3 regions of the Mesorhizobium sp. M0106 genome follow, and region 2 is predicted to be linked to each of the others. Evidence: predicted binding sites of a transcription regulator. Region 2 holds the regulator's gene; each other region holds the start of a gene.
The links. Region 2 encodes PhoB, which activates phosphate uptake and scavenging genes when phosphate is short. Its sites were predicted from a motif close to TGTCATNNANCTGTCAT; they were not measured.

Region 1 (9,702 bases), on a different contig from region 2:
AGGCCTGGTCTAGAAGAAATCTCGGCCAAGCTTAAACCTTCGTCGCGCTCTGTGAAGCACCCGAGGATCGAAAGCGCGCGATCGACAGCTTCAACCCCTCCCGCTCTTGTGTCTGCTTGGAGCCTGCCGGACATAATGTAGGGAGCACAACACTGGCGCGTCGGTTGCGGCAGGCTGCGTTACAGCTTCGCTAGGCATCCAGGTTTGGCCGGTATCCGGATTCAGGAAGGATGATCGCAGAACGCGGATCTCCAGATGTCAAACCCCGATGGTCCCCGGCGCGGATCGTGAACAGCGGAGTTTCCGCCACATCCTCGGCTGCCGCTACTGTCAAAACAATGCTTGCGGGCGCCACTGCGCTCATGGCAACAAACGGGCTAATCTTTGTTGACATTTCTCGTCATCGATGCCTGCCATTATAGCCACGACCGTTCAGGACGGAATCGATGCGGCGCAAGATCGCCTTGGAATATCGAGGTAGGCGATAGCGAACCTCGGTCGTCTGAGTATTTTGGCGGGCTGAACTAGGAGGCTTGAGGTGTGTAACACGCGTTGGGCCATTGGTCGCTCGACAGCGGCCGAAATCATGGAGCTGAGGTTTGATGAATAAGATTGCCTTACTTCCTCTGGTGACGTATCCGGAAGCGAATTCCACCAAAATCGCCTTAAACGCAATCGCGGTGGTCAAGCACATTGGCGCGGCGCTTCACGCATTAACGATCAATGTCGATATCCCGGGTATTTCCAACCCGGTGTCGAGATACTTGATCAACCTTCCCGAAATGATCCGGGAGACAGAAGCGACCAGCCGCAAGCACGGGCTCGATTTGCTGGAGGCATTGAAAGCTGAAGCGGCACGTGTCGGATCGTCCCTGACAACCGAGGAGATTGCTGTTCAGCCGGCATCTGTCAGCGATGTTGCGGCAGTGAAGTCACGCTATTTCGATTTTGCTTTGATTGGGTTGGAGCCAAATAACCAGACTGCGCGCATGACCGTTGACGCGGTTCTGTTTGGTTCGGGCCGACCGACCATAATTCTGCCGGAAAGCGCAAATGTTGGTGCAATCGATCATGTTATCATCGCTTGGGATGGGAGTCGCGTTGCGGCCCGGGCCGTTGCCGACGCGTATGAGTTTCTGCAATGTGCGGCAAAGATAACCGTACTGACGGTGACAATCGAAAAGCCGCTGCGCGATATTGGCGAAAGCCTTGCTTTAAGCCTGAGAATGCGTGGCCTTCCCGCTGAGGGAGTCTCAATCGATACGGAAGATCGCCCCATTGGCGTTACGCTTCAGGAGCGCGCTGTCGGCATGGGCGCCGATCTGCTTGTCATGGGTGCGTACGGCCATTCCCGGATGAGAGATTTTGTCGTGGGTGGCGCAACCAAGGGCGTTCTGGGCGATCTGCGCCTGCCTGTCCTTTTGTCGCACTAGAAATCTGCAAATCTGGCCTCGAGTAGCGGCGGCAAGTTGGCTCCTACGGTTGCGCCAGCGGCATCAAAGGAACCAGCTACGAGTTCAAGACGAAACCGTGCCTAATTCTCTTGAGTTGCGGATTGTTTCGCCTTCGAAATTCGAACTCGAACTGAACTGGGGAGCATACCCGTTCGCGCCGCCTACGATTGATTCCTGCCCTTGCCAGAGGCAGACAATGACGGTCCGCCTTTGGTGCCCATCAAATCCACGCCTGCAGCCATTTGAGGCCGAAGGCGCCGGGAGCCAGAATACCTGTGGCCCAGACGAAGGCTGAGGTGATGTTGGCAATCTGAAACGTCAAGGCGGGCATCTTACAGATGCCCGCCGCCAATGGCACGGATGCGCGCAAAGGACCGAAGAAGCGCCCAAAGAACACCCCGGCCACCCCCCATCGCTCGAAGAACAGGTGACCGCGCGGAATGAGGTTTGGATAACGTGACAGGGGCCAATAGTGCGAAACCCCGTTTCCCAACCGCGTGCCGATCCAGAAGGACAGCCAGTCCCCCAATGCCGCCCCAATGGCGGCGGCAAGCCACAGGGGCCAGAATGCGATACCGCTTTCGCCGATGAGAAAACCGACACCGATCAGGATCACGGTTGCAGGCAACAACAGAGAGATGAACGCCAGCGATTCCCCAAAGGCCAGCACGAGCACCAGCGGAACACCCCATGCTTCATGCGTCCGGATAAACGCGATCGTCGCTTGCGTGACCTCATCGAGGCTCATTCATCACTTTCCAATTCGCACCAAGCGTGACCGACGGTTGACATCTCACCATATCGGTCCCTCTGGCAAAGACCTGCCGCGCAGGAAACCGAAATCGTGCAGACGTGTAGCGGCCGAGCAACGCACACGGCGCAAGTAACCATTCAGAAGGATCTTCCTCCCGCTCTGATTGACAGAACCCACGGGATCGACCTTAACTCATTCTTAACAAAGGTGGTTGGGCGGGTCGGATGAGTTCCTCACGAGTGCGGTTGTGCGCACGGTTGGGCGGCGGTGCGGTCGTTGCAATCATTGCGATAATGTCCACGTGGTCGGCGGCGACGGCTTCACAGTCGATGCCGATCGGTGGCTTTACCTCGCAGCCGATCGGTCACTACGATTTCTGCAAATCCCATCGGGCCGAATGTGAGATCCGCTCACGCGACAATGGTCCGGAGCACATGACCGGAAAACTCTGGCGGCAGATTACGAGCGTTAACCTGACGGTCAACAACAACGTCAAGCCGATGAGCGATCTCGACCAGTACGGACAGGACGAATTCTGGGCTTATCCGGACAGTGGTTTCGGCGATTGCGAAGACTATGCGCTGGAAAAGCGTCGCCGTCTGATAAACCGCGGCATTCCTGTGTCGGATCTGCTGATGACGGTTGTTCGCAAGCCCGACGGCGAGGGTCATGCAGTGCTGACTGTTCGTACCGACACGGGCGACTTCATCCTCGACAACCTCACCGACACGGTGCGCCGCTGGGACCAGACCGGCTACCGCTTCCTGAAGAGGCAAACCGGCACCGACACGGGGCGCTGGGTCTCCCTCGATGGCGACAACCCGCTGGTCAGCGCAATCAAGTGACGGTAGTGTAACAGTTCACCCCAAAGTTGACGCCTTGCCGAAAGAGATCTCTGTGGCTGATGCGCAGCCTGCTCTTCGTCTTAGGTCGGAGTGTTCGTCGTTGTTAAGGCTTTGTGTCCGGCTTCGCCTGATTGCTGCTCGCCCCCTTCGACGAGCACACTCAATGGTGCTGTCGCCTCCGGGCAGCCGCTCTGAATTTTTTTCCATGACGAAATGTTGAGAACCATGTCGCATTGCGCGAGTTCCGGTCCAGACGGCAATTGCAGACAGGCGAATTCACCGTGATGGAACGTCCGGCCGTTGGCGAGGCACTGACATTCTGCCCGCGCGGGCGTTGCAACAAGCGCCACGAAAACCAGGATGCAAGAGGCATGGAACGTCCTCATGCGAAATCATAGCACGATCCGGAGCGGGCGCCAGATCGCCCAGCATGAGCTACAGCGCCGTGATGATGACCAACGCAATCGCGACCGCGGTGGCATGGGAACCGGCGTTGGCGAGCGAGCCCGGGAGGCCACTCAGCAGAGGCTCGATCAGATGCACAGATCAGCACCCGTCGCCGGCCGCTCCGGCGCCCGTGAGCAGTAGCGCCATTAGTGCGGCGAGAACTCGGACGCTCCGCCTCGCCCAATTTCGACCCTCTCACGCCCTCGGCAACGCAACCCTGGATGAGGACCGGGTCATTCCACACGCAAATAACCGGTCAGGCCGCTCTTCTGATGTTCAATGACGTGGCAATGGAATGCCCAATTACCCGGATTGTCAGCGACCAACGCCACTTCCATCACTTCTTGCGATTTAAGAAGGGCCGTATCTGTTACAGGCGACGCAATTTTGCGCTTGTCGGAGCGTAGCAGACGGAAAGACATACCGTGCAAATGGATCGGATGATCGTTCGGCGTTTCGTTGCGAAGGCGCAGAACATAGCTTTTGCCTCGTTTTAGAGCCGCGAGCGGATCAACTGGCCCCGGCGCGTCCCCTCGCCAGGCGACGCGGTTGATCGACCAGAAGGTGTAGCCGAGCGTGCCGCAAACACCCGGCGCCGGCGCATCACCATTGGGCGACCAGCCAAAGACGAAGTCCATTGTCTCGGGATCGGCAAGATCCGGCTCCGGTACGCGATTCGGCCGCAGCGGCTTGAGTTCGCCAAGCGTCCGCCCCGCGCTGGCGCCGATAGGCCGGAATCGGACGAGAACGCGAGGTCCCTTGGCTGTTCTGAGATTCAGGCTGACGATCTCGTCTTCGCCATCAGGCACGCGGAGGGCGACATCGGCGCGCTGGCCGGGCGCGATGACAATGCCCCGAGGCGCAACAGGCTGCGGCAGCGGGTTGGCATCAAGAGCGATCACTTTGGCCGTTCCGCCATCGAGGTCATAAGTGCCGATACGGGTGACATCCGTGACTGCCAAACGCAGGCGCACAAGGCTGCCCGCTGGCAGATCGTAAATCGGGGTGACTTCCCAATTTACCGTCGAGACCGTACCCAGCGTGCCGCCGCGCGCAGCGTTGCGTGCCTTGAACAATTCGATGAACTGGCCGTCTTCGCCGAGACGGAAGTCGCGTATATTGAGCGGCAAATCCTGGTCGAAACCGGCATCTTCGTCATCTTCGACAACAAGCATGCCTGTCAGACCGCGGGCCATCTGATCGAGCGTGTTGCAATGCGGATGATACCAATAGGTGCCGGCATCCGGCGGTGTCAGAGTGTAACGGAAGCTTTCGCCCGCCGCGATGGGACGCTGGGTGAGATAAGGCACGCCGTCCATGGCATTGGCGATGCGCAATCCATGCCAGTGCACACTCGTCGCTTCATCGAGATCATTGACCACGTCTATGGAAAACGGCCTACCTCGCAATAAACGCAGAGTGGGCGGCGGCCCGCCCGCACCGAAACTCATCATCCCTTTGGTGACGGTGCCGGGCAAAATCGACCGACTGATCGCTGAAACCCGCAAGGTCAGATCGGCTGCTACGGCCCTGCCGGCAATCAGCCCGCCTGCAGCGCCGACAGCTACTGCTGCCGTGCCGCCCAGCAAGAATCCCCTGCGCGACATTCCCGACATGAAGCAGCCCTTTCAGTGGAGTATAGCGGACGTGGTGTTGTTGTCTCTTCGTTCACGAATTTCGAACCCTGGCAATGATTCAAGGTCAAGGTGGCGTAGTCTCCGAAGGACTTCAACTGAAGTTGGAGTTTCACTTGCTTTTTGATGATTGCCACACAACGTCGCACTGAGCCGCGAGGCGTCTACGTGGCAGCTCTCGCCGAACGGCGTGTTGTGGGTGTAGCGTGCCCGATTGGCAGGAGTTACGACGCAAGCTATCCCCTTGCCGGAAATGGGCTCGCCTGAAATAGCACATTTGAAGCGGCCACCGTCTCTTAAACGCCCATAAACGCAAACGCCCATAGACGCTCATCACTCGTCAGCGCTCTATCTCGGCCCATTTCTGCTCGCCGCAGGATCGGTGCAAATACGGTCATCCAATTTCAATAACGGAACCCTGTAATGCTGCCGTCACATACGGTGGCTAGGCGGATGCAGGGCGCCCTGCCCGTCCAACCTCTGGAGACAACCATGCGCGCTTTGCCGACTGTCATGGCGCTTGCGGCCCTGCTGGGCACGCAGCCCGCTTTCGCCGAATTCGTCACAGCTTTCGATTTTCCGCAGCCGAAAGACACCAGCGAATTTTACACGGTTATCGAGATTCCGGCGGGAAGCATCACCAAATATGAGATCGATGCCGAGACAGGCCATGTCGTCGTCGATCGATATCAGTCCATGCCGGTCGTCTATCCGGCCAACTATGGTTCCGTTACCAGTTCGTTGGGCGGCGACGGCGACCCGTTGGATGCGCTTGTCTTCACCCGGGAACCCGTTGTGCCCGGTGCTCTGATCAAAGTCCGCGCCATCGGCGTGCTCAACATGGTCGACGGCGGCGAAGCGGATGACAAGATCATCGCTGTGCCGGCTACGGATATCGATCCGCAATATGACGGGGTCAAGACCATCGATGATCTTCCGGCCATCGAACGACAGCGCATCGAGGCATTCTTTCGAGTTTACAAGCAGCTACCTGAAGGCCGCAAGGCCGTTGAGCTGAACGGCTTTGGTGGCGCCAACGTCGCCATCGACATGGTTGGCAAAGCCATTGAAAGCTACCGGAACAAGAAGGACTGACAGGAAAGCAGAATCTCAACAGGAAGCTCATCCATAGGGCTGGTTCCTAGCGGTGTTGGAACACCGCTAGGGTATGCGTTGGGCTTGCGTCGCACTGTTGGATGCGCGCAAACTGCGCTTCGCTTTAGCTCCGGGCGTTTGCTGTTGATAAAGCCAAATCGTTGGCTTTATCTCCGCCTTCGCCTGGTTTCTGCTCGTCCCCTTTGACAGGCAAGCCAAACGGCGCCGTCGCCTCGGGGCATCCATCCTGAATTTTTTTCCATGACGAAATGTTGAGAACCATGTCGCACTGCGCGAGTTCAGGACCTGACGGCAATTGCAGACAAGCGATTTCGCCGTGATGGAAAATGTGGCCGTTGGCGAGGCACTGGCATTCGGCCCGCGCGGGCGTTGCAGCGAGCGCCGCGAAAACCAGAATGTAAGAGGCCGGGATCGTCCTCATGCGCAAGATCATAGCACGATCCGGAACTGTCGCTAGTGTGAACGCTTCACAAGTAACTCGGCGGAGAACTCGTACCGCGGGCGCTCACGATCCTCAATCGTCGTTCGCGTCGGGTTTTGCCCTGTTGTCCGTATTTTGTGGCCCGAATCAAAGGCACGGCCAAGCGACCAAAATGACCAGCAAATCCATCGGCATGCCGCGCCCAACGACACCTGCCAAACTGCCGGCATGCATGACGAGCAGCGTTGTTCGAACCGACGGCCGCGATGATGCGCGACACGTTCAGGTTGAGGGAATGCGCGGGTCCTGAACGAGATAGAGCCGCGCAGTCGGCGTGAAATCAGTCACCAGGAATGAGAACGAAACCGTGCTCAGCGGATCGACCTCGCCTTTCCGGAACAGAAGATGGTCATAAGGTTCGAATTCACGACTGAATTCGGCGAAACTATCGGACCGAATTGCATCCGTTTCGCGGCGCGCCTGGTCGAACGAAAGCCCGTCGCTGGAATCGCTTGGCTGGTTGAGAATCTCCTGCAACTCGAACTCGAATTCGACCCAGGCGTGACCGCTGTTGTTGAGGGCAACGATCCTTAGGGAAATGAACCCGGTGGCATAGTTGCCGGAGGCACCGAATGGCTGAACCGGCCGGATGGCGCGTATGGTGAGGGTTACCGGGCTTGCCGACTCGAGTTCCTCGGTGATCACGACGGGATCGGCCCTTGTTCCGGCTCCCGAAGCGGCAATGATCCGGAATCCGCCGAGTTCGTCGGAAAAGGAGTAGGCGCCTGCTTCAAATATTCTGGGCCTTGTGCCATCGGCTCCAGCGAGGAGTCCGCTTGCTGCGAGCACGGTTGCGAATATCCCTACCAGACGTGCGCCTGATATTCGGGTTGACGAGTGGTGCCACATGGCTCGAAGTATGAACGACATTCCCGCGGCCGCATACTGGAATGGCTCAGGCGAGAGGCTATGATGGTTGGATTTGGCGCCGTAGGTCGAGGCATTCAACCGGATCGGTCGCCACAAACCAGCGGAGAGGTTGTCGCTGCCGGCGATTGCGCGAGAGGACGTACCGATGTTCGGACTTGGCATGACCCACCTGTTGGTTATCTTCGTGGTGGCGCTGGTTGTTTTCGGCCCGGAGGAGCTTCCAAAAGTCATGCGATCGGCGGGGGCAATGATGAAGACATTCAATCGGATTGCGGGCGATTTTCGAAAGCAGTTTGACGACGCCGTACGTCAAGCCGAGAAGGAACTCGACCTGCAGGAAACCCGCTCGATGCTTCAGAATGCGATGGAGGACGTGCCGCGAAGCGCTGACAAGGCCATAGTAGGGAAGGACAGCAATCTCGATCCGGCCGCTGAGCGGGGCGCAGAATCTGAACTGACATCGGTCACGGCCAAGGATGCGAGGTTTAATGCCGAAACGTCATCAAACCAGTGATCGGGCAGAAGAGCAGTCGCCCATCGGAACCATCGCGAGGCTCCCAGCCGCTCCACCTTCACCGTTTCGGTTTCGCCGACTGCGCGCCGGGACTCAAAACCTCATCTCGGGCATTCCCCTCGCTGTAAAATCCCTTCACAGGTTACCATTGTTCCACCACTGCCGTGCTGCAGCCGTGCTCTGTTTGACAATCGCGTTGCTGACTGCGGCGGTCACCGACGTCGGCTCCGCTTCAGCGCATCGCAACGCGCTCTGGCAGGTTGTGCAGACCTGCGCTCTTGCCGCAGCGCATCTTGGCAGCGCTTTCCCCTGCGAGGAAGTGATCCTGCCCAGGCAGGGCGTGCCTGGATCAGCTCTCATTAAATCACCCCGATACCGGACCGAGTTTCTGTTGACGCCACTTACGGCTGTTGCCGGCCTTGAAAGCCCGTCTGTCCGTTGGCAGGGCAGTTCCCAACTCTGGAATCGGGCATGGAAAGCACGAAGCAAGGTCTCGGCGAGCCTCGGACGTCACCTTCCACGAACGGCCATCGCCATGGCTGTGAATTCCAGGACTGAGCGATCCCAGGATCAGTTCCACATCCATATCGATTGCGTTGCGGTGTCGGTGGAAAAGAAACTTGTCCTGAAGGGGCCGAAGGTGGAAGGTCCGTGGCAGCTTCTCCCTTTGGCTCTGATGGGGAAACGCTATTGGATCAAGGCAGTCGACAAGCCGGATTTGGAAACGACCAACGTAGTCGGCATCATCGCTTCCGGCCTGCCGCAGGCCCGGGGCGCCATGCATCACGTAAATGTCGTCGTCGTTGGCGCCGAACTCGCCGGCGCAAGACCGGGATTTTACATCCTGACCAATTGGGAAAGCTCAGCGGCCGAGCGCCTTTTGGATCACGACTGCACCTCGCGTTGAGCGCCCACGAGGCAACGGGCGAAGCAATGGCCGCACCCGGACACTCGACGGAAGTCTCAAAGCAGTCTTCGCGGAATGGTATCCGGGCATGGCAAACGACAATCCAAGACCCGATCAGCGCAGCAAAGCTGCGTGACCGCCCCACAGTTCCTCATGCTCTCCTATCTGCAGGCCCGCACCGGCTAACGTCGGCTCTTCGACGATCCGATGAAGCGACAGCCCGAGACGAGCTGCGCACCACGCAAAGGAAGTGCAATTGGCTGAAATCGGGTGGAGCGAGGCGGCGATCCTAGGAGTGGTTCAAGGACTGACGGAATTTCTTCCGATCTCCTCAAGCGCGCATTTGCGGATCGTTGGTGAATTCCTGCCACCGGCCGGCGATCCCGGCGCCGCATTTACCGCCATTACGCAGATCGGGACCGAGATCGCGGCCCTGATCTATTTCCGCCATGACATCATCTGCATCATCGCCACATGGCTGCGTTCCCTGGCCGGCCGCCGTGAACGGCTGGACCCGGATGCCCGCATGGGATGGCTGGTGATCATAGGGACCCTGCCGATCGGCATCCTAGGACTATTGCTGAAGAACCTGATCGAAGGTCCGGCCCGCAACCTCTATCTCACGGCAACCATGTTGATCGTCTTCGCGCTGGTTCTCGCGGCCGCCGACCGGCTGGGCG
Region 2 (9,702 bases):
CAGCCCGGGCCAGGGAAGCTACGGTGCGGCGCTTCGCGCTCACAGATGCCATATTCCGCGGACTCACCCGCGCTTCCGCAATTCTTGTGCTGGTCATCCTCGGCGGTGTCGCGATCTCGCTGTTTGCCGGCTCGTGGCAGGCGCTGTCGTCCTTCGGTTTCTCCTTCCTGACGACTGAAAGCTGGAATCCGGTCACGGAAAAATTTGGCGCACTGGCGCCGATCTACGGCACCCTGGTCACGGCGGCCATCGCCATCCTGATCGCGGTTCCGATCGGCATCGGCATTGCAGTCTTTCTCACCGAGCTCTGCCCGCGCCCGCTCAGGCGCCCGATCGGCATAGCGGTCGAGCTGTTGGCCGGCATTCCTTCGATCATCTACGGCATCTGGGGCCTGTTCGTGTTCGCGCCATTCCTGCAGACGACGATACAGCCCTTCATCATCAACATCTTCCATGGCGTGCCGGGACTATCCAGCCTTTTCGCCGGCCCTCCTTACGGCATCGGCCTTCTGACCTCGGCGCTGATCCTCGCCATCATGGTGTTGCCCTTCATCACCTCGATCACCAAGGATGTCTTCGATACGGTGCCGGCGGTGCTGAAGGAATCGGCCTATGGCATCGGTTGCACGACCTGGGAAGTGACCCGGCGCGTGGTCATTCCCTATACCCGCATCGGCATCATGGGCGGCGTCATGCTTGGCCTCGGCCGGGCGCTCGGCGAGACCATGGCGGTGACCTTCGTCATCGGCAACGCCCACCGCATCAGTGCCTCCCTGTTCGCGCCGGGCACGACGATCTCGGCGACCATCGCCAATGAATTCACCGAGGCCGACGGCGACCTCTACACCTCCTCGCTGGTTTCGCTCGGCCTGATCCTCTTCGTCATCACCTTCCTGATCCTTGCCGCCGCCCGCTATATGCTGATGCGGATCGACGCCCGTACGGGAGCCTGACCGATGTCGCCATCCTCATCGCTCCACAGCCGCCGCAAAGCCAGGAATTCGGTGATGATGGCGCTTTGCGTCGTCGCCGCCGGCATCGGGCTTGCCTGGCTGGCGCTCATCCTCGGCGCACTGGTCTATAAGGGCACAGCCGGGCTTTCGTTCGCGGTCTTCACCGAGATGACGCCACCACCGGGCGAGGCCGGCGGCCTGCTCAATGCCATCGCGGGCAGCCTGCTGATGACGATCATCGCCGTTGTCGTCGGCACGCCGATCGGCGTGCTGGCGGGGACCTACATGGCCGAGTATGGACGCTTTTCGCGCATCACCACCGTCGTCCGCTTCATCAACGACATCCTGTTGTCGGCGCCGTCGATCATCATCGGCTTGTTTGTCTATGAGCTGATGGTGCGGCCAATGGGACATTTCTCGGCCATTGCCGGCGCCGTTGCGCTTGCCATCCTGGTCATTCCGGTGGTCGTGCGCACCACTGAAGACATGCTCAACCTGGTGCCGAACGCGTTGCGTGAAGCCGGTGCCGCGATCGGCGCGCCACGCTGGGTGGTGATCCGTTCGGTCGCCTACCGCGCCGCATTGTCCGGCATCGTCACCGGCATATTGCTGGCGATAGCACGCATTTCCGGCGAGACGGCGCCGCTGCTCTTCACCGCGCTCAACAACCAGTTCTGGAGCAGCAATATCAACGCGCCGATGGCCAGCCTGCCGGTGACCATCTTCCAGTTCGCTCTCAGCCCTTACGAGGAATGGCAGCAACTGGCGTGGACCGGCGCACTCATAATCACCCTGACGGTTCTGGGCTTGAGCATCCTCGCCCGCAGCCTTACCGGACGCAGAGAGGACAGATGACACAGATGTTGTCCCCAGACATGACGATGGCCGAAACGGTCGCCGAGAAGACGAAGATCGAGGTCAAGAATCTCAACTTCTACTACGGCCAGAGCAAGGCGCTGAAGGACATCAGCCTGTCGCTGCCTGAGCGCAGTGTCACGGCCTTCATCGGCCCTTCCGGCTGCGGGAAATCGACGCTGCTGCGTGTGTTCAACCGCATCTATGAGCTCTACCCAAAACAGACGGCCGAGGGCCAGGTGCTGCTCGACGGCAAGAACATTCTCGACCGGTCGCAGGATCTCAACCTCCTCAGGACCAAGATCGGCATGGTGTTCCAGAAGCCGACGCCGTTCCCGATGTCGATCTACGAGAACATCGCCTTCGGCGTCAGGCTCTACGAGAACCTCGGCAAGTCCGAGATGGACGGCCGCGTCGAACAGGCGTTGAAGCGCGCCGCGCTGTGGAGCGAGGTCAAGGACAAGCTCAACGCCAGCGGCTTGAGCCTGTCCGGCGGCCAGCAGCAGCGGCTCTGTATCGCCCGCACGGTGGCCGTGAAGCCGGAAGTCATTCTGCTCGACGAACCGGCTTCGGCCCTCGACCCGTTGTCGACCGCCAAGATCGAGGAACTGATCGACGAGTTGCAAGCCGACTACACGATCGTCATCGTAACCCACAACATGCAGCAAGCGGCGCGCGTGTCGCGCCAGACCGCCTTCATGTATCTGGGTGAGCTGGTCGAGTTCGACCGGACCGAGAAGATCTTCACGTCACCCCGCGAGAAGCGCACGCAGGACTACATCACTGGCCGCTTCGGCTGAGCCGTTCCGATCATGCATATGAGGACAGGACCATGGGCGAACACACAGTCGCTTCTTTCGACGAGGATCTCGAGCAGATCAGCAAGCTGATCCGCGACATGGCCGACCTCGCCGGTTCGATGGTCGGCGGGGCGACCAAGGCCCTGTTGAATTCCGACAACGTGCTGGCGCAACGCGTCGTTTCCGACGACGCCATCATGGATGCGCGTCAACGCGAACTGGACGACCGCGCCATCACCCTGATCGCCAAACGCCAGCCGATGGCCCACGATCTTCGCCATGTGGTCGGAGCGATCCGCATGGCGGGCGACCTCGAACGCATCGGCGACCTTGCCAAGAATATCGCCAAGCGCGTGAGTGCGGTCAGCCTCAGCGCCACGCCGCGGGACCTGTCGCATTCCATCGACGCGATGGCGCAGCTGGTTCTCATCCAGGTGCAGGGTGTCATCGAGGAATATGCTGCAGGCGATGCGGCCGCGTTGGCCAAGCTGCGTGCCGCCGACGAGCGCATCGACGTCAAATACACGTCCGTGTTCCGCGAGCTGTTGACCTACATGATGGAAGATCCGCGCAACATCACCGCTTGCACGCACCTGCTGTTCTGCGCCAAGAATCTGGAGCGGATCGGCGACCATGTCACCAACATCGCCGAAAATGCGTATTATGTGCTGACCGGCGAGCAATTGCCGGTCAATCGTCCGAAGCAGGACGAAACGACAATGTCCGCACCGGTGACATGATGGGGGTGCCCAGCCGATGATCGCACCACGCATAATGGTGGTGGAGGACGAGGAGCCGTTGGGTGTGCTGCTCCGCTACAATCTCGAATCCGAAGGCTACCAGGTCGAGGTGGTGACACGCGGGGACGAAGCCGAGATCCGTTTGCAGGAGAATGTGCCCGACCTTTTGGTGCTCGACTGGATGATACCAGCGGTTTCCGGCATCGAGCTCTGTCGTCGGTTGCGGGTGCGCCCCGAAACCGAGCGGCTGCCGATCATCATGCTGACCGCGCGCGGCGAGGAGAGCGACCGGGTGCGCGGTCTTTCGACCGGCGCCGACGACTATCTGGTCAAACCGTTTTCGACACCGGAATTCATGGCCAGGGTCAAGGCGCTGCTGCGGCGCGCCAAGCCGGAAGTGCTGTCCAGCGTGCTGAAGGTCGGCGACATCGTGCTCGATCGCGAATCGCACAGGGTCTATCGCAAGAAGAGCGAAATCAGGCTCGGGCCGACCGAATTCCGGCTGCTCGAGTTCATGATGCGGCATCCGGGCCGTGTCTTCTCGCGCAGCCAGTTACTCGATAATGTCTGGGGCGAGACAATCTACATCGACGAACGCACCGTCGACGTGCATGTCGGGCGGCTGCGCAAAGCCGTCAACAACGGCCGGATGCCGGATGTCATCCGCACCATCCGCGGTGCCGGCTATGCGATCAGGGAAGATTGACCCGCCTGGTCATGCTACGTTCTTTCTGACGCTGGGCCTCATTTGCGCGCCCGGCGCGAAAATCTCCTGGTCGACGAAGCTTAACGCCCGCATCGCGCAGCCTTCGCGGATCAGCGGCAATTCGTTCGGCTCTGTATCGAAGGAGATCGAGCCTGAATGCTGGCCGCCGGCGGTCTGGGCGATTGCCTTCCGCAAGGCCGGCTCGATCAGATCGAAGGCGGCGGCACTGGCGCCGACCATCGCGACCGGTGCCGGATCGATCAGCGCGAACAGCGAGCCGAGACCGAAACCCAGCGCTTCGCCGGCCTTGCGGTAGGCCTCGCGTTCCGGCCCATCTTTCTCGCGCGCCCGGGCCGCCAGTGCTCGCATGTCGGCGTCGCTGACGTCGGCGACCGGTTCGCTGTCTTCGCTCATCTGCCTGGCGTTGCGCCAGATGGCGTAGTTGCCGGCATACGCCTCGATGCAGCCGCGCCGCCCGCAACGGCAGAGCGCGCCGCCCGGACGATGGATCATGTGGCCAAATTCGCCGCCCGAGGAATGCGTCCCGGTGAACAGTTCGCCCTTCAGCACCAGCCCCATGCCGATGCCATGCGAAAGCAGGATGGCGATGAAGTCGTCGCGATAGCGATCCGGATTGCGCCAGCGCAAAGCCACCGCCATCATGTTGCAGTCGTTCTCCACCGTTGCCGGGATGCCGAATTCGCCCTCCAGCATGTCGGCAAAGGCGATGTCGGTCTGCGGCGTGATCGGCGACCACAGCATGGCGCGTGCAGGGGAGTCGGTAATGCCCTGAATCGCCAGGGCGATGCGGGCGACACTGCGGACGTCAAGGTCTGGATCCTGCAGCCGGCGCCGGACGATGGCCATGCATTCACGGATCAGCTCGTCGCGCGGCATGGTCAGCGTGTCCAGCCGGCGCTGTTCCTCGGCGACCACCTGTCCCGTATAGTCGATAATGGCGGCCGACAGGAAATTCAGCGACAACACCACGGTCAGCACCGCCGCCGCTTCCGGATTGAGGGCGAGGCCGACCTGCGGACGACCGCGTTTCAACGAAACGGGCTCACTTGCCTTGCTCTCGGCGAGGATGCCTTCCCGTATCAGGTCGGAAGAGATCGCCGATATGGTCGAATGACTGAGGCCGGTGGTAGCTGCGATCTCAGTACGCGATGGCTGGCCGGCCCGGCGCACCGCCGAGATCACCATCGCCCGGTTGCGCCGGCGCAAATCGTCATGGCGGATTCCGACCGACATTGTTTTGCTTTCCTCCCGGTTGCCGCGGCCGCTCATGAACCGGAAGCCGTCGGTAATGTCCGACAAATAGTGTCGGATGCAGGCAAATAGTGTCAGATGCAGGTGGCGCTGTCATCGTTTATTCCGACGCTCGAAAAAACTCGCAGAGTCATCAAAATCCATCAGAATCGATGTTGACAGCAGCCGGAGATCGGGCCAGTATTTTTTCGAGGCTCGAAAAAATTAGAGCTTCTAAGCTGGTCTTTGAGCCAATTGGTCACGCCGTACGCGGCGCAGGGAGGATATGATGAAGAAATTCACGACCGCCATTCTGGCGGGTGTCGCCATGACGCTGGCGCTGGCGTCGGTGGCGCAGGCTAAAGACAAGGTCATCGGCGTTTCCTGGTCGAACTTCCAGGAAGAGCGCTGGAAGACCGACGAGGCCGCAATGAAGGCGGCCATCGAGGCCGCAGGCGACAAGTATATTTCCGCCGACGCACAGTCCAACCCCGGCAAGCAGCTCACCGACGTCGAGAGCCTGATCTCGCAGGGCGCCAACGCACTGATCATCCTAGCGCAGGACGCCTCGGCCATCGGGCCGGCCGTGCAGAAGGCACTGGACGAAGGCATCCCGGTCGTCGGCTATGACCGGCTGATCGAGAACAAGGACGTGTTCTATCTGACCTTCGACAACAAGGAAGTCGGCCGCATGCAGGCCCGCGAAGTCTTCAAGGTGAAGCCGGAAGGCAACTACGTCTTCATCAAGGGTTCGGGTTCCGATCCGAATGCCGATTTCCTGTTTGCCGGTTCGATGGAGGTGCTGAAGGAGGCCATCGACGGCGGCAAGATCAAGAATGTCGGCGAGGCCTATACGGACGGCTGGCTGCCGGCCAACGCTCAGAAGAACATGGAACAGTTCCTGACCGCCAACGACAACAAGGTCGATGCCGTGGTCGCCGCTAATGACGGCACTGCCGGCGGCGTCGTCGCCGCGCTGACGGCGCAAGGGCTGGCCGGATCGGTTCCGGTTTCGGGCCAGGACGGCGACCACGCCGCGCTGAACCGCATCGCGCTCGGCACACAGACCGTGTCGGTGTGGAAGGATGCGCGCGAGCTCGGCAAGAATGCCGCCGAGATCGCCTCGCAACTGGCCGACGGCAAGCAGATGACCGACATTGCCGGCGTGAAGGATTTCACCACGCCCGGCGGCAATACCGTCAAGTCGCTGTTCCTGACCCCGGTCGCCATCACCAAGGACAACCTCAACGTCGTCATCGACGCCGGCTGGATCAAGAAAGAAGAGGTCTGCGCCGGCGTGACGGCTGGCACTGTTCCAGTCTGCAACTGAGCCGACGATTCCGAGAAGTCCGAACGCCGCGGCCGCTCGCCGCGGCGTTTTTTCAACAAGAGTTGTTTTTCCGCTTCCGGCGGATAACTTCTAGGCTGCTTCCGGCATCCGCGGCAGACGGCAACCCGGCGGGAGAAACATCATGACCGACACGACGTCCAACACGCCGGTCGACAACACGGCAGACCGGGCACGGGAATCCGAGCTCGGCATCGTTGCCCGATTTCTCAAGGCAACCGAACTCGACACGCGCATGCTCGGCATGGTCGGCGCGCTGCTGGTCATCTGGGTCGGCCTGCATGTCATTTCTAGCGTACGGCTCGGCGTCAATCCGTTCGACTTCGACAGCCGGACCTTCCTGACGCCACGCAATCTCTGGAACCTGTCGGTGCAGACTTCGGCCGTGGCCATAATGGCCGCCGGAATGGTGCTGGTTATCGTCATGCGCAATATCGACCTGTCGGTCGGCTCCGCCGAAGGCCTGATCGGCGTGGTCATGGGTTTTGCGCAGGTGCATTTCCTGGTGCGAATGGTCGGTCTGCAATTAGGCAACCCCTGGATCTGGATCCTGGCACTGGCCATCGGCCTGGCGCTTGGCCTTCTGATCGGAGCGTTCCAGGGATACATCATCGCTTATCTCGAGGTGCCGGCCTTCATCGTGACGCTGGGCGGCCTTCTGGTCTGGCGGGGTGCCGCATGGTGGGTCGTCAGTGGGCAGACGATTGCGCCGCTGGATGCCACTTTCCAGCTGATGGGCGGCGGACCGACGGGTTCGATCGGCGCGCGATGGAGCTGGATCGTCGGAATTGTCGCGTGCCTGGCGGTTGTGTTCATGCTGCTCAACGGGCGGGTGCAGCGCAAGCGGTTCCGCTTCCCGTTACGCCCGATCTGGGCCGAGACGTTCCTCGGGGCCGTCACTTGCCTTGTCATCATGGGCGCCATATGGCTTGCCAATTCCTATCCTTGGCCGGTCGGCATCGTGAACAGATATGCGGCGGCCAACGATATAACCGTTCCCGAAGGCGGGCTGTTCATCGCCCATGGCATCGCCATACCCGTGCTGATGGCTGTAGCCGTAGGGCTGATCATGACCTTCATCGCCAAGCGTACCCGTTTCGGCCGCTATGTCTTCGCCATCGGCGGCAATCCGGAAGCAGCCAACCTTGCCGGTATCAACACGCGCTGGGTGACCATGAAGGTGTTCATGATCATGGGCGTGCTGGCGACGATCGCCGCAGCGATCTCGTCAGCCAGGCAGAACTCGTCGACCAATGCGCTGGGCACGCTGGACGAGCTCCTGGTCATCGCGGCGGCGGTGATCGGCGGCACGTCGCTCGCCGGCGGCTCCGGCACAGTGCTCGGCGCCATGCTCGGCGCGCTTTTGATGCAGTCGCTGCAGTCCGGCATGGTGCTGCTCGGCATCGATTCGCCGCTGCAGAGCATCGTTGTCGGAGCCGTGCTGGTGGTCGCGGTGTGGCTCGATACCGTCTATCGCAAACGGGTCTGAGCATGATCCCGCAAGGTGGAAACCGGTTTTCGTACAACTTGGTGCTCAAGCAGGACCTCTAGGGAGGAAGGACGAGCATGGCAGACAAAACCGCTCCCACGCCGCTGATCGACATGCGCAACATCTCCATCGCTTTCGGCGGCATTCGCGCCGTCGACGATGCCTCTGTCGACCTTTTCCCGGGCGAGGTGATGGCTTTGCTCGGTCACAACGGTGCCGGCAAATCGACGTTGATAAAAATCCTGTCCGGCGCCTACAAGCGCGATGCGGGCCAGATTTTCGTCAACGGCGAGGAGGCTTCGATCTCCAATCCCCGCGACGCCAAGAAGTACGGCATCGAGACGATCTACCAGACGCTGGCGCTGGCCGACAATGTCGATGCGGCCGCCAACCTGTTTCTCGGCCGCGAGCTGATGACCGGCTGGGGTACGCTCGACGACGTCGCCATGGAGGCCGAGGCGCGCAAGGTGATGGGCAGGCTCAATCCGCGTTTCCAACGCTTCAAGGAGCCGGTGGTAAAGCTTTCGGGCGGCCAGCGGCAGTCGGTGGCGATCGCCCGCGCCATCCTGTTCAATGCTCGCATCCTGATCATGGACGAGCCGACGGCGGCACTCGGGCCGCAAGAGACGGCGCAGGTCGGCGAACTGGTCAGGCAGCTCAAGGCCGACGGCATCGGCATCTTCCTGATCAGCCATGATATTCACGACGTGTTCGAGCTTGCCGACCGTGTCTGCGTCATGAAGAACGGTCGGGTTGTCGGAACGGCGCGCACAACCGACGTCACCCAGGACGAGGTGCTCGGCATGATCATCCTCGGCAAGTGTCCACCCGGCGCCATTCCGGGGCCGGGCGCGCTGAAGATCGCCGCATGAACGAGAATTAGCCGGCTAATCACAAGCCGCCAAAATGTGCCAGCCGTCACCATGCTTTGGCCTCGCCATTGTGTTGGCGTCGGGACTTGCCCATAAAGATGCCGAACCGTCCACGGGACGTATCAGCAATTGAAGAAGCTTTTTCCGACCGTCGCTTTTATCGCCGTCGCGCTGATCAGCCTGACGATGGCGGGTTTTGCCTATTTTGCCACCCAGGAGGCGGCCCGCATTAAATTCGAGGCGACGGCAGACGACGCGCTTAACCGGATCGAAAGCCGCATCGACCTGGACCTGTCGCTGTTGCGTTCGACCCGGGCGCTGTTCGACGCACGCAATGGCGGTATCTCGCAGGGCGAGTTCAAGGCTTTCTTCAACGCGATCGACATCGACAATAATTTCGCCGGCCTGCGCGGCATCGGTTTCCTCCGCCTGGCGAAAACTGGCAACGAGGCGGCGGTCGAGCGCGACATCCTGCACGATCACGGCGCAAGCCATCCGATCTATCCCGACACGAACTTACCGTGGCGTACGCCCATCGTGCTGTTCGAACCACTGGATCCGTCCAACAAATCCAGCATCGGCTACGACATGTTCACCGGGCCGGCGCGGCGCGAGGCGATCGAAAAGGCGATGGCCGACGACCAGCAGCACGCCAGCGGGCTCGTGCAGTTCGGCAAGGATACGGGTG
Region 3 (9,702 bases), on a different contig from region 2:
GACCAGCGCCAGCAGCCACGCAAATAGCACCAGCGAGGCGAGACCGGGCGCCAACCACAGCGGCGACTTGTCCAGCCGCCACCACGCCCAGAACGAAAAGCAGCCGGCGATCTCGGCAAGTGCGGCGGCGACGTAGAGGAGGTAGGTCATGAAAAAGGTCCCGCGTTGACGAGACCTTTTTCAGCGTGCCGGCCGGCAATGGCAAGCGGCAATGGCGTGATGCGGCAGTCTACTCCGGATCCGCCACCTTGCGGCGGCGAGTGGGCTTGGCCACCGGAGCTTTTTCGCGACGTCCAAGATCGCGCATCTCCAGCGCCTTCTCGCAACTGGCCATGTAGTCGCGCGTCATCGGCAGCGTGTCGTTCTTCTTGGCAATCTGGATCTGGAAGATCACCAGATCCTGCCAGCGGAAGGCAGCTTCCGAGGCGGCAAGATAGAACTCCCACATGCGGCAGAAGCGCTCGTCATAAATCGCCTTGGCCTTGTCGCGGTTGGCGGCGAAGCGCTCGCCCCAATGCTTCAGCGTCTCCGCATAATGCAGCCGCAGAACCTCGATATCGGTGACGACGAGCCCCGATTTTTCGATGGCCGGCATCACTTCGGATAGCGACGGGATGTAGCCGCCCGGGAAGATGTACTTGCGGATGAAGGCGCTGGTTGCCCACGGCACGCCGGAGCGGCCGATCGTGTGCAGCAGCATGACGCCGTCCGGCTTCAGCAGCGTCGCCGACTTGTCGAAGAAGGTGCGGAAATGATTGACCCCGACATGCTCGAACATGCCGACGGAGACGATGCGGTCGAAACGCTCATTGAGCTCGCGATAGTCCTTGATGTCGAAATGCACCCGGTTTTGCAGGCCTTGCGCATGGGCGCGGTCGGTGGCGACGCCGTGCTGCTCGGTCGACAGCGTCACGCCTTGCACGTCGACGTCGAACGCCTTGGCTAGATAGAGCCCAAGCCCACCCCAGCCGGAGCCGATATCAAGAACCGTCTGGCCGGCCTTCAGCCTGAGCTTGGCGGCAATGTGGCGCTTCTTGGCTGATTGTGCCTCGTCGAGCGTCATATCCGGCTGCTCGAAATAGGCGCAGGAATACTGCATGTCCTCATCGAGGAAGAGGCGGTAGAGGTCGCCCGACAGATCGTAATGGCGCTGCACGTTGCGGCGCGCCCGCGACGCCGTGTTGATCTGCTGCAGGCGCCGGAAGGCGTGGCGCAGACCTTCGATCGCCTTCGACCAGGTGGCATCGATACCGCCGCTGCCCATGTTCTGGAAGGCAATTCGCATCACCCCCAGCACGCCGCCCTCGAGAATGTCGAGTTCACCGTCCATGTAGGCTTCCGGCACCGCCAGCATCGGATCGAAGGTTATTGCGCGCTCGGCATGCCTTGTCTTGATGTGCATGTGCACCGGCTCGCCGCTGCCGTCACCGAAAGTCACCATCGAGCCTTGCGGCCCTGTCACCTTGAGATTGCCTATGCGGACCAGGCGGTCGAGAACGCGTTTCAGCAGAATATTCATGACCAATTGTCCCCTCTCGGCCAGACATGCTGTCCTATTCTGCATCAAGATATAGGGGTTCGAAAAGTTCCATTTGGCATAAAAATGCCCGGGTACGAGGCCCGGGCATTGGTCCAGAATAGCGATTAGCCGGCGAATGCCGACGAATGACGATCAGCTGTTGTCTTCGCCGCCTTCGAACTCCGCATTCGGATCGAAGAAGTTTTCCGGCCGCGCATTATCGTTGATGTCCTCGCCGTAGATGGCTTCGGCGGTGGTCAGTGTTTCGCCCTTGGCCTGGCGCTCGGCTTCGTCGGCCGTGCGGGCAATGTTGAGCGTGATGGTAACCTCGACTTCCGGGTGCAGTGCGATCGCCACATTGGTGACGCCGATGGTCTTGATTGGCTGGTTGAGCAGGATCTGGTTGCGGTTGACCGAAAAACCTTCCGCCGTCACCAGCTCGGCGATGTCGCGCGTCGAGACCGAACCATAAAGCTGACCGGTTTCGCCGGCCGAGCGCACGGCGATGAAGCTCTTGCCGTCGAGCTTTTCTGCAATCTGCGCGGCTTCGGACTTGCGCTCCAGGTTGCGGGCTTCGAGCTGGGCCCGCTGTCCCTCGAACTTCTTCTTGTTAGCTTCGTTGGCGCGCAGCGCCTTGCCTTGCGGCAGCAGGAAATTGCGGGCGAACCCGTCCTTGACCTTGACGGTATCGCCCATCTGGCCGAGGCGGGAAACGCGTTCGAGAAGAATGACTTCCATGGTTTTGTTCCTTCGCTTGGGCGCTATCCTCAGGATCGGCGCCGAGTTGTCTGGAACAGGTCAGGAAGCTGGGGCGTCGCCGCCTGTGTCGCTGTCCTGCCTGTCGCGGCAGTTAGGATCTCTTGTCGAAATCCAACCCGGGATTTTGATGGCAAACCCTGCGGCGCCCGTCGCCGTGGGAAAAGCGGGCGGCGAACCGCCCGCGTAGATTTTAGCGGACCACGTAGGGCAGCAGGCCGAGGAAGCGGGCGCGCTTGATCGCCTTGGCGAGTTCGCGCTGCTTCTTCTGGCTGACGGCGGTGATACGCGATGGCACGATCTTGCCGCGCTCGGAGATGTAGCGCTGCAGAAGCCGCACGTCCTTGTAGTCGATCTTCGGCGCGTTGGCGCCGGAGAACGGGCAAGTCTTGCGGCGACGGTGGAAGGGGCGCCGGGTTGGGATCTGGTTGATGTCGACCATTATTCTGCGGCTCCTTCAAAGCCTTCGCGCGGACGGCGCGGGCCACGATCGGCACCGCCATCGCCGAAGCTGCGCGGCGGACGATCACCACGGTCACCGCGATCGCGGTCGCCGAATGAGCGCGGGCCACGATCGCCACGGTCGCGGTCGCCGAAGCCGCCGCGTTCCGAGCGCTCTTCGCGCTTCTGCATCATTGCCGACGGACCTTCCTCATGCGCATCGACCTTGATGGTCAGGAAACGCAGCACGTCCTCGGACAGGCCCATCTGGCGCTCCATTTCATTGAGCGCGGCCGGCGGGCAGGTGATGTCCATGAGTGTATAATATGCCTTCCGGTTCTTGTTGACCCGGTAGGTGAGGGACTTCAGCCCCCAGTTCTCGACCCGGCCGACGGACCCGCCATTCGCGGTGATGACGCCCTTGTACTGTTCGACAAGCGCATCGACCTGCTGCTGCGAGAGGTCCTGCCGGGCAAGAAACACATGTTCGTATAGAGCCATAGTGTTCGTGCCTTTCTTCGTTTCTCTCCCGGTTCCCGGCGGCAAAAGCCTCTGCAACTTCTCTGACCCGCAATCCTTGCAAAGGCGGGGAAGAAAGGAGCATGACGAGACGGTCGAGAGCGGAGACACGGGAGGCGGAAGCGCTTCTGGCTTCACACGAAGGTTTCGAAAAACCTCCGGCCCTCCGTTCAGCCCCCAGCAAGGACCGGCAGATTGCGGGCGTCTATACAGGAATTTGGTCGCAAAGCAAGGCCAAACGACAGGGCAAACGGCCCTACTGTCCCAGAGCGCCATGGGCCTCGACGGCAAGGCTTACGGATTTCCTGAAACCGGACCTTAACCACCATGCGAAGTTCCAGCACCGGCGGGCGTGGCGGCAACCCGTCGTTCATCATGCCGATGCAAAAGCAAACAGTCTGCGCGAGGTCGGCAGCAAGGCGGTTTTGGGGACAAAAATGCTTTTCGACAAATTCTGCCGTTCGAAGAGCGGCAACTTTGCCCTGATGCTGGCGTTCGGGCTGCCTGCGGTTCTGACCGCCGTCGCCTTTGCCGTGGACGTGTCCACCTTGATGAGGGCCAAGGTCAGCTTGCAGAACGCGCTCGATGCCGCGAACCTTGCATCTTCGCATCTCGGCGACATCGAGGCTTCGCGCAAGGACGTCTTCGACCGCTACTTCCAGACCAATGTCGCCGGCCACAGCGAGTTGAGGAACGCCGAAGCGACGCTTACCGTGGAAAGGGGCCTCAATTACATCCAGACAAAGGCTGTCGCCATGGCGGACGTCAATTTGAACTTCGCCTTCCTGTTCGGCGACGACAAGCGCATCACCGTCGATGCCGGCGCCGTCGAATCGACCAATCAGCTCGAAGTCGTGCTGGTGCTCGACAATACCGGGTCGATGGCCAGCAACGATCGCATCGGCGCATTGCGGACGGCGGCGACGGCCCTGATCGATATGCTCGAAGCGGCGAAGTCGCCGACGCGCAGCGTACGTGTCGCGGTGGTGCCGTTCGTCACCGCCGTCAACGTCAAGGGCGAGGACTACGATCCGGCCTGGATCGACATGGCCGGCAAATCGCCGAACAATGGCGCCAATTTCCCCTTGGTCGGCGGCAAGCGCGTCAACCATATGGACCTGTTCAAGCAATTGGGCGTCGAATGGAGAGGCTGCGTCGAAGCGCGGCCCGGAACCAACAATGTTTCCGACATTTCGCCCGACCAAAACAAACCGGACACCCTGTTCGTACCCTATTTCGCGCCGGACGATCCAGGTAACGCTAAAAATCCAACCAGCTCCTACGGCAATTCAGCGACCGGCTACAACAATTCCTATCTCGACGATACCGTTGTCACCGTGCTTCCCGGCCTCACCAGCGACATGGCGAAGTACAGTGTTTCGACGATGAAGCTGATCAACGACAAGAGAGGCCCACTGACTATCGGCCCAAACCGGGCCTGTCCGACGCCGATAGTGCCGCTGACCGATGATTTCGACAAATTGCGGAAGGCCGTCGGTGAGATGATCGAATGGAACGGCTCGGGGACCAATGTTTCGGAAGGCTTGTCATGGGGGATGCGGGTGCTCTCGCCGGAAGCGCCTTACAGCGACGGCGCGCCGTTCAGGTCGTCAGGCACGACCAAAACGGTGCTGCTGCTCACCGACGGCGAGAATGTTGTCTATGGCGCGAAGGATACGCCACAGAAGTCGGACTATGGCTCCTACGGATTCCTGGCCTCGGGTCGGTTTGGATCCAGCGACCAGACCGCGGCTGCGCGCAATGTCGACGATTGGACAACCAATGTATGCAACACATTGAAGAAGCAGGACGTGCAGATATTCACAGTGCTGCTGCAGGCCGACACCGCAGCCAACCGCAAGCTCTACGAGGCCTGCGCATCGTCGCCGTCGGATTATTACCCGACCAACGACGTCAGTCAGCTCGAAAGCGTCTTCCTGAAAATCGGAAGCTCGATTTCGCAGCTGCACTTGACGAACTGAACGACGTCGGCCGCTCTCCCGCCGCCGCTGCTCAACTCGTGTGTGCAGCCACTTTGCCTGTGGTTTCGGGGAAGAAATCGGGCGCCGCATGGCGCTTGCCGAACATCATGTCGTATTGCAGCAGACGGAAGTCGCGGATTGCCGGATCGATTTCTTTCTGACGCGACCAATCGGGGGTGGCGTCGCCCCCCGGTGCCAAAAGCAAATTGCGGTCGATAACGCGGTAGCGCTCTCGCAACTGTCCGAGGAAGCCGGTGTAATAGGGATGGCTGATGCCGGCTGTCTTCAGGATATGGTAGGGCAGGAAGGACGGGCTGACGGCGCCCAGATCCTCGGCCGGGCCGCTGCGATTCGACCAGACGATCAGCGGCGTCTGGTGGTGCAGCAGCATCTGGTCGGCCGCCTCCTTGCGCGGCGCCACATTGTCCTTCAGGAAGCCGGTCTCGACGTAGACCGGCCCAAGCGGCGGCAGATGGTCGCCGAAGAACGCGATGACGGTCGGCCGCTCGCGTTTCTTCGCCCATTCGATCAGCCGCTCGAGGCCGCGGTCCGCGTCGGAAGAGCCTTCGGCATAGCTCAACAGCGATTCACGCGCCCATTGGCTGATCGGCGCCTGCACCTTGTGGGTCGGATTGTTATAGCGATACGGCTCATACGGCCCGTGGTTCTGCAGGCTGACGGCGAAAAAGAAGACCGGCTCGGCGCTGGTATCGGCTTCGTGGATGATCTCGTCGGTCATCGCAGCGTCCGACGCGAGCGGTCCGCGCTTCTGCATGGGCGGCAACGTCTCCTCGGACTTGAAGTCGTTGAAGCCGAAATCGGCATAGACGGCCCCCCGGTTCCAGAACCAGTTAGTGCCGGGATGGATAGCGCGCGCCCGGTAGCCTTGACTTTTCAGGAAGGTCGCCAGCGAGGGAGTCGGTGTCCGCACATATTGCTGGTAGGGAATGCTGCCCGCCGGCAGGAAGGCGTTGGAAAAGCCGGTCAGGGCCTCGAACTCGATGTTGGCCGTCATGCCGCCGAACTCGGGCGAGAACATGTAACCCGTGCGCAGTGCCCGCACATTGGGGATAGGGTCGGGCGTGATGGTGACGCCTGGTAGCTTGGTCGGATCCCAGAAGGATTCGCTCATGACGACGATGATGTCGGGCTTCTCGGCGGGTACCGAAGCCGTCACCTGCGGTTTGCCGATCGCTTCGATCGCCTTGCCGGAATAGCCGGGCGGCGCCGAGACATGCGCCATCGGGACGTTCAGCGCGAAGGCGAGCGCAAAACCGTTCGAGGCATAGTTTTCCTTCTGGTCCCACATGATCGGGATGATCTGCAGCCGGTCGCGCGTCCACGAGAAAGTGGCATAGTCCATGATGGAAACGAAGAAGGCGATCAGCGGTACTGTCAGCGTCAGCCGGGCAAGGCGGCCCTTGTGGCTGAGCGCCGGAACGCGGCGGCGCCATAGCCGCCAACCGTAGACGAGCAGCGACAGTCCGCCGACGATGCCGATCGCCAGGGCAATGGCGGTTCCCGGGCGATCGCGTACCAGAAGCGGCATCAGTGCCACGATCTGCCGGGAATAGAGGAAATCGGTCGGATAGAGCGGATCGCCGAGATACAGCGACTTCTGGTGGCCGACGAACGCCAGCGACAATGTCAGCGGCGCGACGATCATCAGGCTCTGATGACTGCGGCCGAGCACGGCGTCGAGGCCGATGAGGATCAGCGCAAAAATGATGATCGTGGTCCAGCCGGGTTTGAAAGGCTGCAGAAAGAAATCAATGGTGCCGGCAAAGTTGCCGCGCACGATCAGTTCGATGGCAAACACAAGGATGGCCGCAGCCAGCAAGCTGATAAGGCCATAGCGGATGACAGGCCATTTGCGCGCCGGCAGATAGCCGGTCGACGGATCGCCTTCAAGAAACTGGGGCGCCGCCTCGGCTGCGCTCTGCTTGGTCTTTGCCACTTCAATAGTTCCCCGGCCCGCAACAAAAGCGTCACTCGATTGTCATCGAACTGTCACGCAAAGCCTAGCGCCTGTGGCGGAAATAAGAAGAGCCAGCAAACAAATCGTGAGCGGTTTTCATCATGAGTGATCGCCAAAAAGCCTGCCGAAACAGGCACTCGGCCGATATTACGCGATCAAGGTTGGACTTGACTTGGCCGCACGCCTTGCGTCACAGGCAACGTGAACCAGCAGCTGGGAGCCGCCGATGGCCATCGCATTCACCTTTCCGGGGCAGGGCAGCCAGGCTGTCGGCATGGGCAAGGACCTCGCCGATACCTTTGTGGAATCGCGGCGGATCTTCGAGGAAGTTGACGACGCGCTCGGCGAAAACCTATCGAAGCTGATCTGGGAAGGCCCGGAAGAGACGCTGACGCTGACCGCCAACGCCCAGCCGGCGCTGATGGCGGTGTCGCTTGCCGCAATCCGGGCGCTGGAGGCGCGGGGCTTCTCCCTGAACGGCAAGGTCACCTATGTCGCCGGCCACTCGCTCGGCGAATATTCGGCACTTGCGGCCGCAGGTTTCGTTTCGGTCGCCGACGCCGCCCGGCTGTTGCGCATCCGCGGCAATGCCATGCAGGCGGCTGTGCCGGCCGGCGAGGGCGCCATGGCGGCGATCATCGGGCTGGAACAGGCCGATGTCGAAGCCGCTTGCGCAGAGGCCGCCCAGGGCGCCGCCAAAGATCCCGCACAAGCCTTGGTTTGCCAGATCGCCAATGACAATGGCGGCGGCCAGCTGGTGATCTCCGGCGCCAGGCCAGCGGTCGAACTGGCGGCGAGGCTATGCACGGAGAAGGGCGCCAAGCGGGCACTGATGCTGCAGGTCTCGGCGCCCTTCCATTCGGCATTGATGAAGCCTGCGGCCGAGATCATGCGGGAGGCGCTGGCCGCCGTGACGAAGAGTGCGCCGGTCGTGCCGCTGGTCTCCAATGTTACGGTGACCCCGACGAGCGATCCCGACGAGATCGCCCGCCGACTCGTCGAACAGGTGATCGGGCGCGTGCGCTGGCGCGAAACGGTGGAGTGGTTCGGCAGCAACGGCGTTGCGACGCTTTACGAAGTGGGCGCCGGCAAGGTGCTGTCGGGGCTGGCCCGCCGCATCAACCGCGATATTGCCACCACTGGCATCGGATCCGCGGCGGATGTCGAGGCGGCGCTGGCGGCGCTTGCATAATCAACTGGCGATTTGACCCCGCTCCATGCGAAGGGTGTTCGCTCAGATCAGGAGGCAAGAATGTTCGAATTGACCGGCCGCAAGGCGCTCGTCACCGGCGCATCGGGAGGTATCGGCGAGGCGATCGCCCGCGTGCTGCACGGCCAGGGCGCCATCGTCGGCCTGCATGGCACACGTATCGAGAAACTGGAGGCGCTGGCCGCCGAACTGGGCGACCGGGTCAAGCTTTTCCCGGCCAATCTTTCCAACCGCGACGACGTCAAGGCGCTCGGCCAGAAGGCGGAGGCCGACCTCGAAGGCGTCGACATCCTCGTCAACAATGCCGGCATCACCAAGGACGGGTTGTTCGTACGCATGGCTGACGCCGACTGGGATAGCGTGCTCGAGGTCAACCTGACCGCCGTGTTCCGGCTGACCCGCGAGCTTACTCATCCGATGATGCGGCGCCGCCATGGCCGCATCATCAACATCACTTCAGTGGTTGGCGTCACCGGCAATCCCGGCCAGACCAACTACTGCGCCTCCAAAGCCGGTATGATCGGCTTTTCCAAATCGCTGGCGCAGGAGATCGCCACCCGCAATATCACCGTCAACTGCGTCGCCCCGGGCTTCATCGAATCGGCGATGACCGCCAAGCTCAACGACAAGCAGAAAGAGGCGATCATGGCGGCGATCCCGACCCGGCGCATGGGCACGGGCGCCGAAGTCGCCTCTGCCGTCGCCTACCTCGCTTCCAACGAGGCAGCCTACGTCACCGGCCAGACCATTCATGTGAATGGCGGCATGGCAATGATCTAACACTTGGGAAAACGCTTCATTCCGTCTTGGATGCACGGGATTTTTCGTGTAATGCCGCCCGCAACCCGGCGGTTCGGGCAAAAACCGGTCCTGTTCCGCTGCGTTTCCGGCAGGACCATCTTTCAGCTTGATTAGCGGCATTCTGCCCGCTAACGAAGACAGACAACCAAAAGACGAGGATGCCCAAATGAGTGACACCGCAGAGCGCGTCAAGAAGATCGTCATCGAGCACCTTGGCGTCGATGCCGAGAAGGTGACGGAGCAGGCGAGCTTCATCGATGATCTGGGCGCGGACAGCCTCGACACGGTCGAACTTGTCATGGCGTTCGAAGAAGAGTTCGGTGTCGAAATCCCGGACGACGCCGCCGAGACCATCCTGACTGTTGGCGATGCGGTGAAATACATCGACAAGGCCTCCGCCTGACGCTATTTGCAGTCATCACCGGGGAGGACCTGCGATGAGGCGTGTCGTCGTCACGGGCCTTGGGCTGCTTTCGCCGTTCGGCATGGGCTTCGA

Region 1: the regulator PhoB is predicted to act here: its motif matches at 5,554-5,570, upstream of NKJ55_RS23820 (inorganic diphosphatase).
Region 3: the regulator PhoB is predicted to act here: its motif matches at 7,215-7,231, upstream of NKJ55_RS31110 (LTA synthase family protein).

The regions. Positions count from the first base shown of each region.
Region 1 is NZ_JAMYUA010000028.1:8,619-18,320, reverse strand. Features, by position in the region: partial or broken gene NKJ55_RS23850 (helix-turn-helix domain-containing protein) at 1-134, opposite strand, end outside; gene NKJ55_RS23845 (universal stress protein) at 603-1,433, shown strand; gene NKJ55_RS23840 (DedA family protein) at 1,675-2,202, opposite strand; gene NKJ55_RS23835 (transglutaminase-like cysteine peptidase) at 2,433-3,053, shown strand; gene NKJ55_RS23830 (hypothetical protein) at 3,134-3,439, opposite strand; gene NKJ55_RS23825 (multicopper oxidase family protein) at 3,734-5,089, opposite strand; gene NKJ55_RS23820 (inorganic diphosphatase) at 5,588-6,229, shown strand; gene NKJ55_RS23815 (hypothetical protein) at 6,354-6,683, opposite strand; gene NKJ55_RS23810 (hypothetical protein) at 6,954-7,520, opposite strand; gene tatB (Sec-independent protein translocase protein TatB) at 7,747-8,115, shown strand; gene NKJ55_RS23800 (CDP-diacylglycerol diphosphatase) at 8,090-9,022, shown strand; gene NKJ55_RS23795 (undecaprenyl-diphosphate phosphatase) at 9,288-9,702, shown strand, end outside.
Region 2 is NZ_JAMYUA010000018.1:27,133-36,834, forward strand. Features, by position in the region: gene pstC (phosphate ABC transporter permease subunit PstC) at 1-953, shown strand, start outside; gene pstA (phosphate ABC transporter permease PstA) at 957-1,808, shown strand; gene pstB (phosphate ABC transporter ATP-binding protein PstB) at 1,805-2,608, shown strand; gene phoU (phosphate signaling complex protein PhoU) at 2,641-3,348, shown strand; gene phoB (phosphate regulon transcriptional regulator PhoB) at 3,365-4,054, shown strand; gene NKJ55_RS18690 (ROK family protein) at 4,064-5,308, opposite strand; gene xylF (D-xylose ABC transporter substrate-binding protein) at 5,595-6,635, shown strand; gene NKJ55_RS18700 (sugar ABC transporter permease) at 6,778-8,142, shown strand; gene NKJ55_RS18705 (ATP-binding cassette domain-containing protein) at 8,220-9,014, shown strand; gene NKJ55_RS18710 (CHASE domain-containing protein) at 9,144-9,702, shown strand, end outside.
Region 3 is NZ_JAMYUA010000054.1:9,427-19,128, forward strand. Features, by position in the region: gene NKJ55_RS31080 (YnfA family protein) at 1-150, opposite strand, end outside; gene NKJ55_RS31085 (cyclopropane fatty acid synthase) at 230-1,519, opposite strand; gene rplI (50S ribosomal protein L9) at 1,673-2,257, opposite strand; gene rpsR (30S ribosomal protein S18) at 2,469-2,717, opposite strand; gene rpsF (30S ribosomal protein S6) at 2,717-3,217, opposite strand; gene NKJ55_RS31105 (pilus assembly protein TadG-related protein) at 3,673-5,217, shown strand; gene NKJ55_RS31110 (LTA synthase family protein) at 5,249-7,174, opposite strand; gene fabD (ACP S-malonyltransferase) at 7,422-8,387, shown strand; gene fabG (3-oxoacyl-[acyl-carrier-protein] reductase) at 8,448-9,185, shown strand; gene NKJ55_RS31125 (acyl carrier protein) at 9,373-9,609, shown strand; gene fabF (beta-ketoacyl-ACP synthase II) at 9,644-9,702, shown strand, end outside.